3 regions of the Peribacillus sp. SRI_006 genome follow, and region 2 is predicted to be linked to each of the others. Evidence: riboswitches for the same ligand, from Rfam matches in the RefSeq annotation. Region 2 holds a riboswitch; each other region holds the start of a gene.

Region 1 (6,731 bases), on a different contig from region 2:
TGCTGACTTTCACCGAAGCGGCCGAGCATCCCCAATTGAAGGAGAGGGGAATGATCGTCGAGGTTCCTGACGGAAAAGGGAATGTCCAGAGGCAAATCGCCTGCCCGATCAAAACATCGGTTTTCACCCCTGGATATAAACATGCAGGCTTGGAGCCAGGACAAAACAACGCAGAAATCCTTCGAACCCCCAATCGCTAAATAAAGATGTAAAGGCTATCGCTTTTCCAGTTTTTTTGGAATGTGATAGCCTGTTTTTTTTGAATGCCGGAAAAAGCAGGGGGAGGGTCGATATGATCGTTCGAAGTTCGAAGGTCGAAGTGAAGCGGAAGGAGAACAATTATCCTCTTATCATTTGTGGAAAGCAACATATTACCACTGTGAAAATTTACTAGTTATAACCAGTGTGGGCAGGGTATCAGAGTAGCATCCTGGTAAGGAGGGGGTTAGTTAAATATGTTTGGTCTCTCTGATATCATTAAATTTCTATTTTCCTTTTTTTTGATCATGCCGATCGTTACGCTGATACATTTGAGCGGGCATATTTTCTTTGTTACGCTCTTTGGGGGATCAGAAAAGAAAATCTTGATCGGTTGTGGCAATAAACTTTTCGCCTTTCGGAACATAGAGGTGAGGAAATATTATTTTTGGAATGGGACTTGCGAGTTCAAGGGATTGAAACATGATAATCGATTGACGAATACGCTGATATATTTAGGGGGGGCTATCTTTAATTTAGTCAGCATGCTGATCATATATAGCTTAGTGTATCAGAATATCCTGGACAGCTCGGTGATCTGGTATCAATTCATCTATTTTTCTTTCTACGTTATGTTTTTCTCCTTGTTTCCGATGTATTTCTCGGACGGATCGCCCAGTGATGGGAAGGCTGCGGAATTGGCCTTGAGGAACAAGCTGGAAGATAGGGTGACGGATGATATATTCGTGAAGAAAATGGAGGATGATGATAGCTGCAAGTAAAAAGGGAACGTCCAGATGGCCGTTCTTTTTTTTGTTTGCTTTCAGTTTTAGGGTTTATCATAAGGCTAGAATCTAGCCTTATGATGAATGTTTATCTAACGGTCTAGGAATTTATGGACTGTACTATTTTACTGCTTGATGATGAACTTGAAAGGACCAGAACAATGACCATGGCAATGGCAACCCCTGTTGCACCGATCCAGGTTATGGAAGCAAGGGATGCTTGTTCTACAACGACACCGCCAATTCCAGCACCGGCGGCCATGGCCAATTGCATCATTGACTGATTCAGTCCGAGCATGACGCCTGATGATTCAGGCTCTAGGGTCGCTAAATGATATTGCTGTGTCGGCCCTGATGACCATGCTGCGAACGACCATAATGTGAGGATTATCAAAACGGCCATCAATGAATTCGTAACGATGGATAACATGATGATCATCACAATATGCAGCGCCATACCGCCAATTAGTGTAAATGATACACCCCATCGATCCGTACTATATCCGCCAAACTTTGATCCGATCAAGCTTGCGATACCGAATATAAGCAAGGCCGTGCTAAGTAGAGAGTCACTTATCCCTGATACGGATAGCAGGTAAGGGGATAGATAGGTATAAGCTATCGAGTATCCGCCAAGCCAGAAGAAGGTTATCGATAATCCAAGGGCAACTTTCCTTTTTTTAAGAAGGGCCAGCTGCTGGAGAAGTGGTACTGGTTTATCCCCTTTGGTAGCAGGAATGGTAAAGAATAAAACGACCATGGCAATCAGGCCGAATAGGGCGATTCCGCCAAAGACGGATTTCCAGCCGAATGCATCCGTCATGATTCTTCCGAGGGGTACGCCAATGATAAGGGAAGCTGTAAACCCCATGACAACTGTCGCAATAGAACTTGCTTGTTTATCTGGCGGAGCAAGCTTAGCGGCAATATTCAGAGCGGTGACTACAACCAATCCTGCACCAAGTGCCATGATTATGCGTGCAAATAGAAACGGTCCAAAGCCTGGTAATAGAAAGGCAAGCAGGTTGGACACTATGAATAGTCCAAGGGAATACAACATTAATTTTCGTCTGTCTAAACTTGCTGTCAAAGCCATTAGAATGGGTGTACCGATTGCATAGACAAGGGAGAAAATTGTAATGAGCTGTCCTGCGGCAGCAAGGGTAACTCCAAGAGAATCCGCAATCTTATCCAAAATCCCGGATATGATGAATTCGGATGTTCCTACTAAAAAACTGATTATCGCCAACATATAAATTTTCCATGTATTAAGCAAAATAGATTCACTCCTCATTAATGATTATCAATTTTATATAAAGACATATCGGAATATGTTAATATGTATGGATAAAAAATAAACATATCGCGAAATGTCGAACTGTTAGGGGGGGGAAATGAACCCAACCCTCTAAGGTACGGATCAGGTTCATTTTCATACTTCTTCTTTCAAGAAATCAGTAATTTTTGAGATTGCATCTTCATCTCGTTTGTAATACGTAAACTTTCCTATCCGCTCCGTTTTAATCAATCCTGCTCTAAGAAGCATCGAGAGGTATTGAGAGGCCGTGGACTGGGTCATGTTTAATTTTTCCGTAATCTGACTTACGCAAACGCCGGTTTCCTTCATGTCTATTCCCTCATGAGGGGTGAAGTGGAGTTCAGGCGCCTTGAGCCATTGTAAGATTTGCAACCTGGATTCATTGGATAATGCTTTAAATATCTCGATTGTTTTCATACATTTCATTATATCGAGAATTATCGATATGTCAAATGGTTTTAACATTCATCGTTAATTTCATAAATCAAAACTTGATACCGTTATTCAAAAGAGCCATTAAAGGAATGGAAATGTATTATTGCAAGGACCTAATCGGATCCCTAATAAGTGCTGCCGATTAGGTTGTTCGAATCCTGTAAATAAGTTTTAAAGTCTCCGTAAAATAATCATTCCCATACTTCTTTCGCTACATCAACGACGAATTTCAGTTTTTCCCATTGCTGTGCTTCGGTTAGCTTGTTGCCGTGATGGGTGGAGGCGAAGCCGCATTGAGGGCTTAAGCATAATTGTTCGAGCGGAACGAAGTGCGATGCTTCTTTAATGCGTGCCTTAACAGCTTCCTTGTCCTCGATTTCTCCATTTTTTGAAGTGACGGCACCCAGTACGACCCGTGCACCGCCATTTGGAATGTATTCCAATGGTTTGAAATCCCCTGAGCGTTGATCATCATATTCCAAGAAGAATCCATCCACTTTTTCTTTTGCCAATAAAGTTGGGGCGATACGGGCATAGCTTCCTTCAAACGCCCATGTCGACTGGTAGTTTCCGCGACATAGATGGGTAGTGACGATAAGGTCTTCTGGTTTGCCTTCCAATGCTCCGTTAATGACCCGAAGTGCAAGATCAATTAATTGTTCCCTCGTATATTTTCCATCTTTGAACTGGAAATCCGGAGCTGAAAGTCTGGCAATATATACATCATCCAATTGAAGATAACGCACACCTGCTTCATAAAAGGCTTTCAAAGCATGCTGATAGGCGTTGATGATATCATTTGCATAGTCTTCGATATCAGGGTAGACGTCTTCATTATGAATGCCTGCAGCAAATAATTGATTCGGACTGGGGATTGTTTGCTTGGCAACGGCACGTCCGTTCACGATTTTGTTCAATTCAATGAAATCACGAATGAAGGGATGTTCAGGGTTGAATGAAACCTTCCCGGTATTGCGAACATTATATCTCTCTGTTTCGACACCATCGAATGTGAGGCCTTTTTCAGTTACATATCCCTCGATGCCATTTAAATGTTCGAGGAAGTCAAAGTGCCACCATGTTCGTCTGAATTCACCGTCCGTAACGGCCTCTAAACCAACTTCGATTTGTTTATCGACGATCCGATTGATTTCTTCAGTTTCAATTTCACGAAGCCTCTCAGCTGAAATGGTACCTTCCTTAAAGTCCTTCCTGGCAATATGTAAACGTTCCGGTCTTAATAAACTTCCGACGTGGTCCGCCCTGAATGGTGCTTTCGTTAATGTGATTGACATGTTGATTCCTTCTTTCCTTTTAAAAATATAGGCTCTTTTCGTAAAGATTGTTGTTTTTAAACGAAACGATTTAAGGTTGATTGGAGCGGAAGTGCGAGACTCCTGCGGGAGCAGCGGGACAGGTGAGACCCCACAGGCGTTTACGCCGAGGAGGCTCACCGCCCGCCCCGCGGAAAGCGAGCATCTTGAGGGGAAATCAACCACAACCCACTACCTGGTAAATAGCAACAAAGTATGTGAAAACAGCCAAAATAAAAAACCTCTTCTTAAAAATAAGAAGAGGTGTTGGCAACAAAGCTATATACTCTTCTTATCTTCAAGTTTTTACACTTCTGGAATTAGCACAGTACAAGATCAGTCTGTTGCTGAGGCATCAAAGGGCCAGTCCCTCCACCTCTCTGGATAAGAGTTGTCTATTAAATTAACTTTGACTATACAGGTAGTTTTTACGAAGGTCAAGGGGTAGAGCTGGAATATTTCGAATATACCGTTTATTAATCCGGGCTGGAATGTTAACGGCATCAGGGAATCCGGCATATGCTTTGAGTGGGGAGGGAATGCAAGGATGAGTCCATTCAAAAATGGCATACCGATTACGGTAACTGAAGCCATGATAGAGAGAATCATAAAAATGAAATCATCTGATCAGGATATTAAAGTCGAAATTACGCCAAAGCATATTGTGCTTTCCGGAACGATGGAAGTGAAAAAAATGATGTTTAAGAAAAACGTGGCTTTCCGGATTACATTAAAACCGATTCATGTGGAAAAAAGAACGATTTCATTTGAATTAGTCGAAATGGAACCAATTGACAGGGATTTCATCAACAAAAGGATATTTAACAGACCGCCATTTTTTGAATATGAAAAAAGAACGATCAAAATGAATGTTAATGCTTGGAGCATCGTGAGAAAAATTCCAATTGGCACAATTAAATCGTATGAACTCGTCGAAGGTGCATTGAAAATGAAACTCTCTTTATGATTCAAGGGGATATTTTACATATATCCTTTGCCGCAATCTATAAAGGGTGTGAAAGGTATGATAGTGTTAAGGTTACATGGTTCATGAAAAAATGTGTTTGATAAATCAAGTTCTTTAAAATATACTAAATGACTTGAAGTTTTGAGTTTTTCTGGGAATGAGGAGGATGATGATGGATCAGAAGATTTTGCCTGCTTCAGCAAGCATGAAGGATTTTGAAAGATTTCTAGAAAGTTCCTATGAAATAGGTGTGTTTCTTGATTTGCATATCTCACAATTGAAAAATGTAAGTATGATGGCAAAGCAGCATAATAAGAAAATGATTTATCATGTCGATTTGATCCATGGCATAAGAAGTGATGAGTACGCGACAGAATTCATTTGTCAGGAATATAACCCCTATGGGCTGATTTCGACTAAATCAAGCGTTATATTGAAGGCGAAGCAAAAGGGGGTCATTGCCATCCAGCGAATCTTTTTAATAGACTCACATGCGCTTGAGAAAAGTTATAAGCTGGTGCAGAAAACCAAGCCGGATTATATCGAAGTATTGCCGGGCGCCATGCCATGGATGATAAAAGAAGTGAAGGAACGATTGCAGACACCGATTTTTGCAGGCGGCCTCATACGTACTTCGGATGAAGTCCTGAATGCCCTTGATGCCGGAGCCTCGTCAATCACCACTTCAAAAACTGAATTATGGGATATCGTCTAATAGGGAAAAATTGAAAAAAATTACAGAATAATAGATTAATTTTTCACAAAATATTGACAGCGTTTTCATAACCTAGTATATTTTACAGTACAAGTTAATATATGTGACGGAGACTAGGAGATTCACAACAGATCTATTCATAATTTTTTTTATGAAGATGGTTCTGCTGTGGATCTCCTTTTATTTGTTGGCAAGGTTTAAAAAATTATCAGGGGAGGGGTTTTATCATGACTCCATTTTGGGGAGAAGTGTTAGGCACGATGATTTTAGTTTTATTCGGAGCAGGTATTGGGGCAGGTTCATCCTTAAAGGGTTCTTATGCAAAAGATGCCGGCTGGATCGTTATCACGATTGCGTGGGGATTGGCGGTTACCATGGGTGTTTTTGCAGTGGGTTCCATAAGCGGGGCGCATTTAAACCCGGCGGTCACAGTAGGTTTTGCCATTATTGGAGAATTTCCATGGAGTGATGTGCCCGGTTACATCGTTGCCCAGATGATTGGCGCGATACTCGGCGCAACTCTAGTATTCCTGCACTATTTGCCACACTGGAAAGCTACGGATGATCCAGGGGCGAAGCTTGGTGTATTCGCGACTTCACCTGCAATCCCGCACACATTTTCAAATCTATTAAGTGAGATGATTGGAACTTTCATCCTTATTCTTGGTCTATTATTTATAGGGGCCAATAATTTTACAGAGGGTCTAAACCCATTCGCAGTCGGGTTATTGATTGTCGTGATCGGGATGTCGCTTGGGGGAACAACAGGATACGCCATTAACCCGGCCCGCGACCTGGGGCCGCGCATCGCTCACTTTTTGCTGCCGATACCTGGTAAAGGAAATTCCAACTGGGGCTATTCATGGATTCCGGTCATTGGACCGATTGTAGGGGGTTCACTTGGTGCCGTTTGTTATAAAGCATTCTTCATGGGGGAAATAACGGCAGGATTTTGGTCTGTTATGGGTGCAAGCCTGGTACTATTGATAGTAGCCTATGC
Region 2 (6,731 bases):
TGCCTGAAGGCGCGACAAAAATACAATTGGAAACAAGAGAAGGAAATCTTTATCGAAATCTATCAAACAGCCTAACAAATTTGAGTGCAGCAGAAAAATAGATAGGAGTGGTTTATATGAAACTTTGTACAATCGGACTAGGTTATATAGGACTTCCAACTTCTTTAATGTTTGCGAAATACGGTGTCGATGTTGTCGGCGTGGATATCCATCCTGAGATTATTTCCAATTTGAATAGCGGCAGGCTCCATATCGAAGAACCTGGATTGGATGAGGTATTAGAAGAAGTGATTGCTTCCAATAAGTTCCGAGCTGCGTTAAGCCCGGAACATGCGGATGTTTTCATCATCGCGGTGCCTACTCCAAATAAAAAGGACATGCACCAATCCTGTGATTTAACACACGTCATGGATGCCACCTCAAACATTCTTCCTTTTATCAAAAAAGGAAATGTCATCATTATCGAATCGACGATAGCGCCAAGAAGCATGGATGATCATATTAAACCGATGATCGAGAGGACGGGCCTTACCATCGGAAAAGACATTTTCCTCGTACATTGTCCTGAACGCGTTTTACCTGGAAGGATTCTTGAAGAGTTGGTTCATAATAACCGTATCGTAGGGGGCATCACCGAAACATGCTCATATAAAGGAAGTCTTGTTTACAAAACCTTCGTTCAAGGGGAGATCATTCAGACCGATGCGAAAACGGCTGAAATGTCCAAACTGATGGAAAACACCTTCAGGGATGTCAATATCGCCCTTGCGAATGAGCTGACGAAAATCTGTTTCGAGCTGGACATCAATGTTTTGGATGTCATATCGATGGCAAACAAACACCCTCGTGTCAATATACACCAACCAGGACCAGGAGTTGGCGGCCATTGTTTAGCGGTCGATCCGTATTTCGTCGTTGCAAAGGCGCCAGAGTATGCGAGAATCATTAAATTGGCCCGTGATACCAACGTATCGATGCCTTATTACATCGTTAATTCCGTAAGGATGATGCTAGAGGGGATCCGGAAGCCAAAAGTAGCCGTTTTCGGTCTAGCATACAAAGGAAATGTAGATGATATTCGTGAAAGTCCCGCCATTGATGTCGTCAATATCTTGATGGGGATGGAAAACATGGATGTAGCCTTGCATGACCCGCATGTCAAATCTGGAAAGATGCCAGTCGTATCAGTGGAAGACGCTGTAAATGATGCCGACTTGATACTTATCCTGACGGACCATGATGAATTTAAACAGATGGATTATGATAAGCTATCGAATCTCATGAGCAATAAATTAGTTCTGGATACACGCAATTGCATTGATGCAACTAAAACGGATGTCCCGGTAGCCAACCTGGGAAATATATATCAATACAAAACGGTGTCCATGAAAAAAGACAGGAATAAAGCGATCATCTAAAAACTTGGACAACATCGATAACGGAATAACGATGAAGGGGGCACTGACTATCACAGTGCCCTTTTTCCACTGAAAAAGGACCATGCAAGAACGAGGCCCTTTCAGAACGTGGAAACGATCCAGTTGTTTTCAGATCCGCTTCCTGTACGTCAAGCCTCCTCACCGCAAGCATCCTAGCAGAGTCTCGGCTAGCCAATCATTCGAGCGCAGCCGCCATATTTCGAGCTTCAAGGCAGTTATAATTCGACTACAGATGCCGTATTTCGGGGTACAAGGTAGTAAATTCGACTGAAAGAGCCGTATTTCGGGCTGTAAGCTAGTAGATTCGAGCGCAGCCGCCGTATTACGTGCTATAAGGCAGTAAATTCGAGCACAGATGGCGTATTTCGAGCTGAAAGGCAGTGAATTCGACGGTAGACGCGTATTCGGGAGCAAGGCAGTAAATTCGACACAGATGGCGTATTTCGAGCTTCAAGGCAGTTATAATTCGACTACAGATGCCGTATTTCGGGGTACAAGGTAGTAAATTCGACTGAAAGAGCCGTATTTCGGGCTGTAAGCTAGTAGATTCGAGAGCAGTCGCCTTATTACGTGCTAAAAGGCAGTAATTTCGACCACAGATGGCATATTTCGAGCTTCAAGGCAGTAAATACGACGGTAGACGTGTATTCGGGTGCAAGGCCGTAAATTCGAGCGCTGCCGCCATATTTCAGGGTGTATGGGAGTAAGTTCTAGCGCAGATTTCGTATTTCGGGTTACTGGTACTTTATTCGACAGTAGACGAGGTATTTCGCCTTCCATGGCACTTAATAAAGTAAACCATAATCATGGTTCGGGAAGTGACGTTTCTTACCGACAAACTGAAAGGACCAAGCAAGAGCTTGGTCCTTTTGTGTACAATTTATTAAGCTGTCGGGCCGCCAAGTTCTTCGATTTCACTTGGAACGCTTTTGAATTTCTTGAAGTTTGCACGGAATTGTGTGGCAAGGTCTGTTGCTGCTTCTTTATAAGCGGCAGGATCTGCCCAAGTCTTGATTGGTTGAAGCACTTCATCAGGAACACCAGGAACATGAAGCGGGATATCCAAACCGAAGATATCATCTTTGATCGTTTCGATGTTCGCTAATTCACCTTCAAGCGCCGCTTGTACCATTGCACGGGTGTAAGCAAGTTTCATACGGCTTCCAGTTCCGTATGCTCCGCCAGTCCATCCTGTGTTGACAAGGTATACCTTTGCATTGTGCTCGTCAATTTTATCACCAAGCATCTCAGCATAGCGTGTAGCTGGAAGCGGTAAGAATGGTGAACCGAAGCAAGTGGAGAATGTAGCTTCCGGTGAAGTTACGCCTCTTTCAGTACCAGCCAATTTACTAGTGTATCCGCTTAGGAAGTGGAACATTGCCTGTTCTTTGGAAAGCTTGCTGATTGGAGGCAGAACTCCTGAAGCATCAGCCGTTAAGAAAATGATTGTATTTGGATGTCCTGCAATACTTGGGTTCACGATGTTATCGATTGCTTGCATTTGGTAAGCAGCACGAGTGTTTTCAGTCAATGAACTGTCATCATAGTTTGCTTCACGCGTATCCGGATCAACAACAACATTTTCCAATACAGCACCAAAACGGATTGCATCGAAAATTTGCGGTTCTTTTTCACGTGAAAGGTTGATCGTTTTTGCATAGCAGCCGCCTTCGATGTTGAATACGCCGTTAGAAGACCAGCCGTGCTCGTCATCGCCAATCAATTTACGGCTAGTGTCTGCTGATAAAGTTGTTTTGCCCGTACCGGACAGTCCGAAGAATAAAGCGACGTCCCCTTCACGTCCTACGTTGGCAGAGCAATGCATTGGAAGGATTCCAGCCTCTGGAAGTAAGTAGTTCATGATCGAGAAGATCGATTTTTTCATTTCTCCTGCATATTCCGTTCCGCCGATCAGGATCGTACGGCGTTCAAAAGAAACGATGATGAACGTTTCGGATGTAGTTCCGTCCACTTCTGGGTCCGCTTTGAAGTTAGGTGCAGAAACGATCGTGAATTCAGCTTCGTGACCTCTCAGTTCCTCTTCGTTTGGACGGATGAACAAAGTATGGGCGAAAAGGTTATGCCAAGCATATTCATTAACAACACGGATGGGAAGACGTGATGATTCGTCTGCACCAGCGAAACCTTTAAAAACAAAAATCTCTTCTTTTGCTTTTAGGTAGTCAACTACTTTATTATATAGTTTATTGAACACATCTTCGGAAATCGGCCGGTTCACTGGGCCCCAATCGATTTTATCTTTAACTGATGCTTCTTCCACGATATATTTATCTTTAGGTGAACGACCGGTATATTTGCCAGTTTCAGCTTTTACCGCGCCGGTTGATGTTAAAACGCCTTCATTTCTGCTTAGTACTTTTTCGACCAATTGAGGAACTGATAGTTGAGTTTGCACATTGTTTCCTGTTAATAATTGGTGTAACTCATTAGAAACATCTACAGAATTCATATATGAGGTACCTTCCTTTGTTTGAGTTTTTAGATTATAATTAGTATAACACATTCATTTAATTAGTCTATACTATTTCTTTTAATTTGTGATTATTTTCAGCTGGCCGCATTAATCATTTTAATCCGGCAGGAACCGAGTCAGGATGGTCGCATATACTTTCATTAGGAAAAATTTATTTAAATAGGAAGTAAGTAAACAATACTATGTCTAAAGGGTAAGTCAGGATGTCGTCCTTTTCGATATTCAATACTTTATTATTAATGGCAATTTACAACATTTCTATTCGTATATTGCGTTGTAAACCCCTCTAGGACGTTATATCAACATGTTTTTTCAAATGAACGCCGTTCTGGGTGTAAATGTTCTTTTTAGAAAAGCATTGACAAATTCCAGCCAGATACGATAATATCTTAAATTGTACGGATTCTCTTATCCCGAGTTGGTGGAGGGACAGGCCCTTTGAAACCCAGCAACCTGCCATATTGAACTTGACTCCAAGATCGATCGCCGAAAATAAAGCGAAGGTCTTCAAGGAATAGTGGTGATGGTGCTAACCTGAGCAAGGTAAAAAACCCTTGAACGATAAGAGTGAAAGGATAGAAGACAGAATTTTAAACCTTTCCTCATTTGCCAGGGAAGGTTTTTGTGTTTTTTATAAGTAATTCTGTGTCTATAGTTGAAACTAATGAGGGAAACGAGTTCCGTAAAAATCAGGCTTATGCCTACAACATACTAACTTCCAAGGAGGAAATATGATGTCAAAGAAACGTCTATTTACTTCTGAATCTGTTACAGAGGGCCATCCGGACAAAATTTGTGATCAGATTTCAGATTCCATTTTAGATGCTATCCTAGCTAAGGATGCAAATGCACGTGTTGCGTGTGAAACTAGTGTAACTACAGGTCTTGTACTTGTTGCTGGTGAAATTACAACGTCCGCTTACGTGGATATCCCGCGTATCGTTCGTGATACGGTTAAAGGAATTGGCTACACACGTGCGAAATACGGTTTCGATGCTGAAACTTGTGCTGTTTTGAGTTCCATTGATGAGCAGTCTGCCGATATCGCAGCTGGTGTCGATAAAGCATTGGAAGCTCGTGAAGGAAACATGTCAGATGAAGAAATCGATGCAATCGGTGCAGGGGACCAAGGTCTTATGTTCGGATTCGCTTGTAATGAAACAGAAGAGCTTATGCCGCTTCCGATTTCATTGGCGCATAAACTTTCATTCCGCTTGACCCAAGTTCGTAAAGATGAAACTCTTGCTTACCTACGCCCTGATGGTAAAACACAGGTAACCGTGGAATATGATGAGAATAACCGTCCTGTACGTGTAGATACAATCGTCATCTCTACACAGCATGATGCAGAAATTACGCTTGAACAAATTCAAGCCGATCTAAAAGAACATGTGATCAAAGCTGTCGTTCCAGCCGAGTTGATCGATGCAGATACTAAGTACTTCATCAACCCGACTGGCCGTTTCGTAATCGGCGGACCTCAAGGGGATGCTGGTCTTACTGGACGTAAAATCATCGTTGATACTTACGGCGGATACGCTCGTCACGGCGGCGGTGCATTCTCTGGTAAGGATGCTACTAAAGTTGACCGTTCTGCTGCATACGCTGCACGTTACGTTGCGAAAAACATCGTGGCAGCCGGCCTTGCCGACAAAGCGGAAGTTCAATTGGCATACGCAATTGGTGTGGCAGAGCCTGTATCGATCTCCATTGATACGTTCGGAACTGGTACAGTTAGCGAAGAAGTCCTTGTTGACCTAGTTCGCGCAAACTTCGACCTTCGTCCAGCTGGTATCATCAAAATGCTTGACCTTCGTCGCCCAATTTACAAACAAACAGCTGCATACGGACACTTCGGCCGTACAGATGTCGATCTTCCATGGGAACGCACGGACAAAGCAGAAACATTAAAAGCACAAGCGTAATTCATATAAAAAAAGGTGTCCCGTTTATTTGCGGGGCACCTTTTTTATGGATTAACTTAGCCGTCTGCGGGAATAATTCAAGAAATCCCAAAGAAATTAAACTTTAAGGGCCATACTCGTGAGTTAGAGCGATTTACTCGTGAGTTTGGAGCAATACTCATGAGCTAGAGCGATTTACTCGTGAATTTGGAGCAAATACTCGTAAGTTTGAGCGATTTACTCGTGAATTTGAAGCAAATACTCGTGAGTTTCAGCGGTTTACTCGTGAGTTGCGTTCAAATACTCGTAATTTTCAGTCAAGTGCTCGTGCATTACTTTATCCGTTCCGCCGTTTTATAGTATTGGCCTTTTTCGGCGTATTCGCGTACGATGCGTTCCATATCCTGACGATCTTCTTCGTTGATTTCGCGGATGACTTTAGCTGGACGTCCGAATGCCAACATGTTCGGTGGAATGACTTTGCCTTGGGGAACGAGACTGCCGGCACCGATGAAAGCCCCTTCGCCGATTTCGGCTTCATCAAGTACGATCGATCCCATGCCGATTAAAGCTCCTTTGCGGATTTTACAGCTATGTAATATGACCTGATGTCCAATGGTTACTTCATCCTCGATGATCAATGGATTATTTGGGCTTTGGTGCAGGATGCTGTTATCCTGTATACTTACTTTTTTTCCGATGATGGTTGGGGATACATCACCGCGAATGACGGAATTGAACCAGATTGATGTTTCGTCGCCAATTTTGACATCACCTGTGACGACAGCATTTTCAGCAATATAAGCGCTTTCAGCAATTTCAGGTTCTTTGCCTTTATACGGATAAATAATCATTTTCAATCATTTCCTTTCCGAAGTGAATGTTTTTATGTAT
Region 3 (6,731 bases), on a different contig from region 2:
CCGTGAAAAGGAACGGATTTGGACGTCAACGGGAAAGTTTCGAGGCTGACCTATCCATCAAAGGAATGGAAGCCCCATATAAGGCAGTATTCATCCGGGCGCCATTTGCTGATGAAGTTGGAGAAGGTGTAGAAGTATTGGCTGTTTATGAAGAGAATGTAGTGGCTGCGAGACAAGACCATGTCCTCGTAAGTGCATTTCATCCAGAATTGACAGGTGATGATCGCTTCCTTCAACTTTTCATTGAAATGGTGAAGACATCCGTAAGTAAGGCCGAATTGAAAACCTGCTAAACAAATGAAGCTGTCCTATTAATAGGACAGCTTTACTTTTGAAAGCTCAAAACTCTATAAAAATACATATTGCTTGAATTTACTATTCTTTACTTTTATAATAAAAAGTAAGTGTTTACTTACTTATTTGGAAGGGGAATGTATATGACAGCAAGAGTTGCAGTTATCACAGGGGGAGCAAGCGGTTTATGCCGAGCCACATGCCTGAAATTTGCAGCAAAAGGGGACAAGGTTTGTTGCGGATTTTAATGAAGAAATGGGTCGGGAAACCGTTGATCAGATAACAGCTAATGGTGGAGTGGCGATTTATGTTAAAACGGATGTTTCTAAGTAGGAAGATGTTGAATCGTTAATCAATAAAGCAGTGGAAACATACGGAAGGCTCGATATCATGTTTAATAATGCCGGCATTGGTGCGGACGGTATGATCCTAGACCAAGATATGGAAGGTTACTACAAAACGATTGGGGTGAACCAGTACGGAGTGGCCATTGGAATCATGGCAGCAGGACGGAAAATGAAGGAACTGGGTAACAAGGGAGTCATTATAAATACCGCTTCCGTGTTTGGCTACTTAGCTTCCCATGGGACTTTTGCCTATCAGGCGACTAAAGGCGCTGTAAGAATGATGACACAGACAGCAGCTTTGGAATTGGGTGCTCATGGCATACGTGTTGTGGGCATTGCGCCGGGCGGGGTCGGCACTCCTATCATACAAGGTTATCCGCTTCCTCTAACGATAATAGATAGACGGCATTTGCAATGGCTTCTGGCTTAATCAATTCACCGCGCATTTGACTTGCATTCAATTTATCGATGATTCCCATGTCTTTATGCGATCAATGGAAGTGTAGTCATGGTCGATGATGGCTATGCATCTTTTAAGTGATTTTCATAAATAGAAAACATCGTCCCAACCAGATGATGTTTTCTATTTATGATATATGGGAATATTGAATTCTAATAGATCAAAGGTAATATTGACCGATTGATACCAGCGATATATCATGGGAAATAGATGGGTGAAACCGGTCTTATCTTTATAAAAGAAGGTTGATATTTTTGAAAAAAGGGCAGCAAACCAAAGAACGAATCATAAATGTAGCCCGGACTCTTTTTGCCACTAAAGGTTTTGACATGACAAGAACGAATGAAATTGCCTCTGCATGCAATGTTTCCGAAGCTACTATTTACAAATACTTTGACAGCAAAAAAGATTTGCTTTTGGCTACAATTACCCCTAATGAAAAAGAGGAATCTGAAGATGGGACTAGCCATCTATCCACGGATGATCTAGTGGAGAATCATGTTACTACCATGATAAAAAAAATTCTTGAAAATAAAGAACAGTTTTCGATATTATTTAGGGAAACACAATTCGATCAAGATATTTCAAAGCAATATGTAGATCAGATTTTCAAGCCAAATGCCAGGCATATTGAAATACAGAAGAGAATAGATAGCGGAGAGATACAATATATCTCTGATATTATTTTATTTAATGTAGGAATCATTTCTTTCACATTGGCTTTATCTACACATTATGAGATCCATCAACAAAAAAAGGAGCCATATTTTACTTCTGAACGAATTAAGAGCATTGCTCAACTTTTGGTATATGGTATTCATGGGAAACAAAATCATACATAATGAAACGGTCATATTTAAGGGCATGAGCATCAAGCCGTAAATATGACCGTTTCTTTTTTCATTAAGAGTAGAAGTCCAGAGTGTAAGATTTGACTTATATTTTTCAGACAATTACGATAAATGTATACTTCACGAAATGCTTTAAGAAAATTATATCTGGAAATCTTGTAACATTGGAGGGTATCAAATGAGCGATATCGTAATTTTATCAGGAAGTCCGGCTATTCCATCAAGAACGGACATTTCACTAAAACATATTCAATCATTAGTCGAAAATGCAGGATTTACTACAGCTTATTTCTCGATTACGGATTTCTCAGCAGATGATTTATTCCAAGGGAAATATAATAGCGAGGATATCTCAAAGCTTTCAGAGCGAATTCAAGCAGCCAGAGGAGTCATTATAGGTTCACCGGTTTATAAGGCTTCTTATACAGGTGTATTGAAAGCATTGATTGATTTGCTGCCAGAAGGTGCTCTTAAGGGTAAGCCGGTGTTGCCAATCATGATTGGTGGAAGTAACAGGCATCTATTGGCGATTGACTATGCGCTTAAACCATTAATTTCAATATTAAAAGGCGAGCCGCTGCAGGGGATTTATTTTGTTGATAAGGAAATAGATAAACAGAATCCAGAAAATCCGATCAATGATTTGCATTTAATTGATCGCGTCCAGAGTCAGGTTCAAGAATTTGTAGAAGCGATACAGTTAAGAAATTAATGACTTCAATAAATTAATTCCTTCTATAAAAAGACTGGAACCTTAGAAATTTTTTTAGAATAACACGCGTCAATAATAGGCCTATTAATGAAAATAGACTCATTTTTTTGGAGATTTTATCTAAAAAGACGAGTCTATTTTCGTATTTATATGAACATAAAATCATAAATTGAATAGTGTGTATAAAAATAACAGTTCATCCATAATATTAAACCAAGTTATTTTATAAGAAAACTCCATTGACAAGGATTAAATATATGTTAATATTTAAAATAATAAAACTTATCCAGAGCGACGGAGGGAATTGGCCCTTTGAAGTCCGGCAACCTGCATGATGGATGCAAGGTGCTAACTCCAACAAAATGTTGATCATTTTGGAAGATAAGGTAAAGATATTTACCTTGCGATCTTTCCATCATGGAAAGATTTTTGTTTTTTGTGAAAATTTTAGGCAGACCATAACAATGTAAGGTTGTATGGAATTATATAAATCTAAAAAATTTAAAATAAAATATTCGCGGGTTTTCTTAAAGGAGGAACTGGTTTGAATAAAGAGAATCAGCTTGAAGAAATTTTTGAACGACTTCAAGAAATGCTTAATTCAATGAAATATGGATCCATTACACTTATTGTCCAGGATGGTAAAATCATTCAAATGGAGAGAAATGAAAAACTAAGAATTAAATAAGGTATCTGCTGACTAGAAAAACTAGAGGCGGGTTTAACTGATATAAAGAGAGTATTGGTTAGATTCGTCTCTTTTTCCTAGATTCAAATAACCCGGGGAAGATTACAACGGGAATTGATCAACAGTTACTCTAACCTGATACAGCAAGTTTTTAGAGGGGGCTACAAAGTTGGCTGCATTAATAAACTATGAAAATTTCAATACAGGGGACTTCCCTGTATTTCCTCAAGACACTGAGACAAAAGGTGCTTTGGAAGTACTGCAATGGGCGAATGACCATTATGGAGACAAACTGATTTATGCTTGCAGTTTTGGTATTGAAGGCATCGTGCTTACGGATTTATTGGCGAAGGTCAATCCTTCGGCAAAAATAGTTTTCCTAGATACAGATGTTCATTTTGAGGAAACTTACCAATTGATCGAGGAAGTGAAGAAGCGATATCCGAAGCTTTTGATCGAAATGAAGAAACCTGACTTGACGCTTGAGGAACAAGCGGCGGAATATGGCGATGAATTATGGCTTAGTGATTCCAATAAGTGCTGTAACATCCGTAAAATTGTTCCGCTTACAGATGTGCTTTCATCGGCAACAGCCTGGCTTTCGGGACTGCGGAGGGAGCAATCCGAAACAAGAGCTAAGACCGAGTATATCAATAAGGATAATAAGTTCAAATCAGTTAAAATATGCCCGCTCATACATTGGACATGGAAAGATGTTTGGCGCTATGCCCACAAAAATGGACTTCCATATAATGTCCTGCATGATAATGGATATCCGAGTATTGGATGTAAAACGTGTACTGCACCTGCCTTCAATGCAGATGATTTACGCTCAGGCCGTTGGCAAGGGGCTCAAAAAACGGAATGCGGATTGCATTTATCTTAAATAAATAGAAATTATAGGCATAAATAAATAGAAACCATAGGGGGAAATTAGCATGACAATCAGTTTACCGCACGGAGGAACATTAATCGATCTTTGGGAACCAAAATATGATTTTAGTAAAATAACGAAGTCAATCGAAATCGATGAAATTGCTTTAAGCGATCTTGAATTGATAGGGACGGGTGCCTACAGCCCGATTAAAGGATTCTTTACAAAAAGTGACTATGAGACAGTGGTAAAGGATATGAGGCTAAGCAGCGGACATGTATGGAGCATCCCGATTACGCTGCCTTTGACCGAAGAAACTGCAGGAAGCCTTACTATAGGTGAAGAAGTAACATTAACCCATGATGGTGAAACATACGGGGTTCTCTCCGTTTCTGATATTTACACTCCAGATAAGCAATTGGAAGCGACATTGGTATATCAAACAGCTGATGAGAAGCATCCTGGAGTAAAAAACTTATATAACCGCGGGGATGTATATGTCGGCGGGGAAATAAAGTTGATCAAGAGAATAGAGCGTCCGCTATTTCAAGCTCATTATTTGGACCCAGTCGAGACAAGGAAGGCTTTCGCTGAAAAAGGATGGGAAACGGTTGTCGGTTTCCAAACGAGGAACCCTGTTCACCGTGCACATGAATATATTCAAAAGACAGCATTGGAGATCGTCGACGGTTTATTCTTAAATCCTCTCGTCGGTGCCACTAAATCAGATGACATTCCGGCAGATGTAAGAATGGAAAGCTATAAAGTTCTGCTTGACAAATATTATCCGAAGGATCGCGTCTCCCTTGCAGTTTTCCCTGCTGCCATGCGTTATGCAGGACCTAGAGAAGCCATTTTCCATGCGATGGTCCGTAAAAATTATGGTTGCACCCATTTTATCGTCGGACGTGATCATGCGGGTGTGGGCGATTATTATGGCACATACGATGCCCAAAAAATCTTCGGGAACTTTAACGCAGATGAGTTAGGAATCACGCTATTATTCTTTGAACATAGTTTTTACTGTAAAGCATGTGGCAATATGGCTTCCGCTAAAACTTGTCCGCATGGCAAGGAAGACCATGTCATCCTGTCTGGAACGAAGGTAAGGGAAATGTTGCGTAATGGAGAAATTCCTCCAGCTACCTTTAGCCGTAAGGAAGTCATCGAGGTGTTGATAGAAGGTCTAAAAAAAAATGAAGTTTATAACTGATTGGACATAAATGGAAGGGTCACATGAAGAGGGGGATTATCAAATGAGTAAAAGTACGAATGTCACATGGCATGAGACGTCATTGACCAAGGAGCACCGACGGAAGCAGAACGGGCATGAAAGCACGGTTCTATGGTTTACAGGACTATCGGGTTCCGGAAAATCAACGATTGCAAACGCGGTCGCTAAAGAATTATACAATCGGAATATTCGAAGTTATGTTTTGGATGGTGATAATATCCGTCATGGCTTAAATAAAGATTTAGGTTTTTCTGAAGAAGATAGAACCGAGAATATTAGGCGGATCGGTGAGGTTTCCAAGTTATTCGTGGACAGTGGGCAGTTCGTATTGACCGCTTTCATATCACCTTTCAGGGCAGATCGGCAGATTGTACGTGATTTACTCGAAGAAGGGGAGTTTATTGAAGTATACATAAAGTGTCCGATTGAAGAGTGCGAAGTGCGTGATCCAAAAGGGCTTTATGACAAGGCCCGTAAAGGCATCATTAAAGATTTTACCGGAATCGACTCTCCATACGAAGAACCTGAACAACCGGAAATCATTTTAGAATCCGACCAATACAGCATTGAAGAGTGCGTTGAACAGGTAATCGGTTATTTAACAGCAAAGAAAGCGATTTAATCAAGGAGGAAAAGTAATGGTTTACGAGAAATTTTGGTCGGAAAATCCACTAATCGCTAAAAATAAAACGGAAATCTGGAAATTGGAAAAAGACGGCTTGAAGATATTTGATGATATTCCACATTACGCAGCAAATGGGTTTGATTCCATCCCTAAAGAGAAATGGGATATGTTCAAGTGGGCAGGTTTATACCTGCAACGGCCAAAAGAAGCTGGTTATTGGATGATGCGAGTCGTTATTCCCGGAGGTATCCTGACTTATGATCAACAAATAACTCTAGCTAACATCGCTAAAGATTACGGGAGGGACGTATATGACATTACAACCCGTCAAGCCATTCAATTCCATTGGCTGACCATTGAACAGGTCCCGGATATATTGAATCGTTTAGAAAAGGTTGGAATGACTACGGCTGGAGCTTGTGGTGATATAACCCGTAATATCATCGGTAATGCATTGGCAGGCATCGATCCTGATGAACTATTTGATACACGCGAGGTACTATATGATGTATTTGAGTATTTCCGCCTTAATGAAGACTATTCGAACCTTCCGAGGAAATATAAAATGTCCATAAGTGCCAATATCCATAATGCTTCAAATGCTGAAATCAACTGTGTTTCATTCAATCCAGCTACTAAAGTAATT

The links. A riboswitch is a leader RNA that binds a small molecule or an ion and turns the genes downstream of it on or off. The one in region 2 is predicted to bind S-adenosylmethionine.
Region 1: it holds a riboswitch for S-adenosylmethionine, as region 2 does, so the genes downstream of both, AC2YHV_RS09745 (5-methyltetrahydropteroyltriglutamate--homocysteine S-methyltransferase) here and metK (methionine adenosyltransferase) in region 2, are expected to answer to the same signal.
Region 3: it holds a riboswitch for S-adenosylmethionine, as region 2 does, so the genes downstream of both, AC2YHV_RS20455 (YezD family protein) here and metK (methionine adenosyltransferase) in region 2, are expected to answer to the same signal.

The regions. Positions count from the first base shown of each region.
Region 1 covers NZ_JBYCZT010000006.1:19,248-25,978, reverse strand. Annotated here, with positions in the region: gene AC2YHV_RS09765 (CaiB/BaiF CoA transferase family protein) at 1-200, shown strand, start outside; gene AC2YHV_RS09760 (hypothetical protein) at 456-980, shown strand; gene AC2YHV_RS09755 (MFS transporter) at 1,084-2,259, opposite strand; gene AC2YHV_RS09750 (ArsR/SmtB family transcription factor) at 2,416-2,718, opposite strand; gene AC2YHV_RS09745 (5-methyltetrahydropteroyltriglutamate--homocysteine S-methyltransferase) at 2,928-4,031, opposite strand; SAM riboswitch class I at 4,339-4,440, opposite strand; gene AC2YHV_RS09740 (hypothetical protein) at 4,597-5,016, shown strand; gene AC2YHV_RS09735 (glycerol-3-phosphate responsive antiterminator) at 5,183-5,731, shown strand; gene AC2YHV_RS09730 (MIP/aquaporin family protein) at 5,959-6,731, shown strand, end outside.
Region 2 covers NZ_JBYCZT010000010.1:30,380-37,110, forward strand. Annotated here, with positions in the region: gene AC2YHV_RS15585 (glycosyltransferase) at 1-75, shown strand, start outside; gene AC2YHV_RS15590 (nucleotide sugar dehydrogenase) at 117-1,418, shown strand; gene pckA (phosphoenolpyruvate carboxykinase (ATP)) at 2,323-3,909, opposite strand; SAM riboswitch class I at 4,339-4,501, shown strand; gene metK (methionine adenosyltransferase) at 4,665-5,858, shown strand; gene AC2YHV_RS15605 (gamma carbonic anhydrase) at 6,170-6,688, opposite strand.
Region 3 covers NZ_JBYCZT010000014.1:129,659-136,389, forward strand. Annotated here, with positions in the region: gene pdxT (pyridoxal 5'-phosphate synthase glutaminase subunit PdxT) at 1-293, shown strand, start outside; partial or broken gene AC2YHV_RS20440 (SDR family NAD(P)-dependent oxidoreductase) at 438-1,071, shown strand; gene AC2YHV_RS20445 (TetR/AcrR family transcriptional regulator) at 1,356-1,943, shown strand; gene ssuE (NADPH-dependent FMN reductase) at 2,131-2,664, shown strand; SAM riboswitch class I at 2,944-3,052, shown strand; gene AC2YHV_RS20455 (YezD family protein) at 3,209-3,352, shown strand; gene AC2YHV_RS20460 (phosphoadenylyl-sulfate reductase) at 3,522-4,238, shown strand; gene sat (sulfate adenylyltransferase) at 4,291-5,439, shown strand; gene cysC (adenylyl-sulfate kinase) at 5,483-6,082, shown strand; gene AC2YHV_RS20475 (nitrite/sulfite reductase) at 6,099-6,731, shown strand, end outside.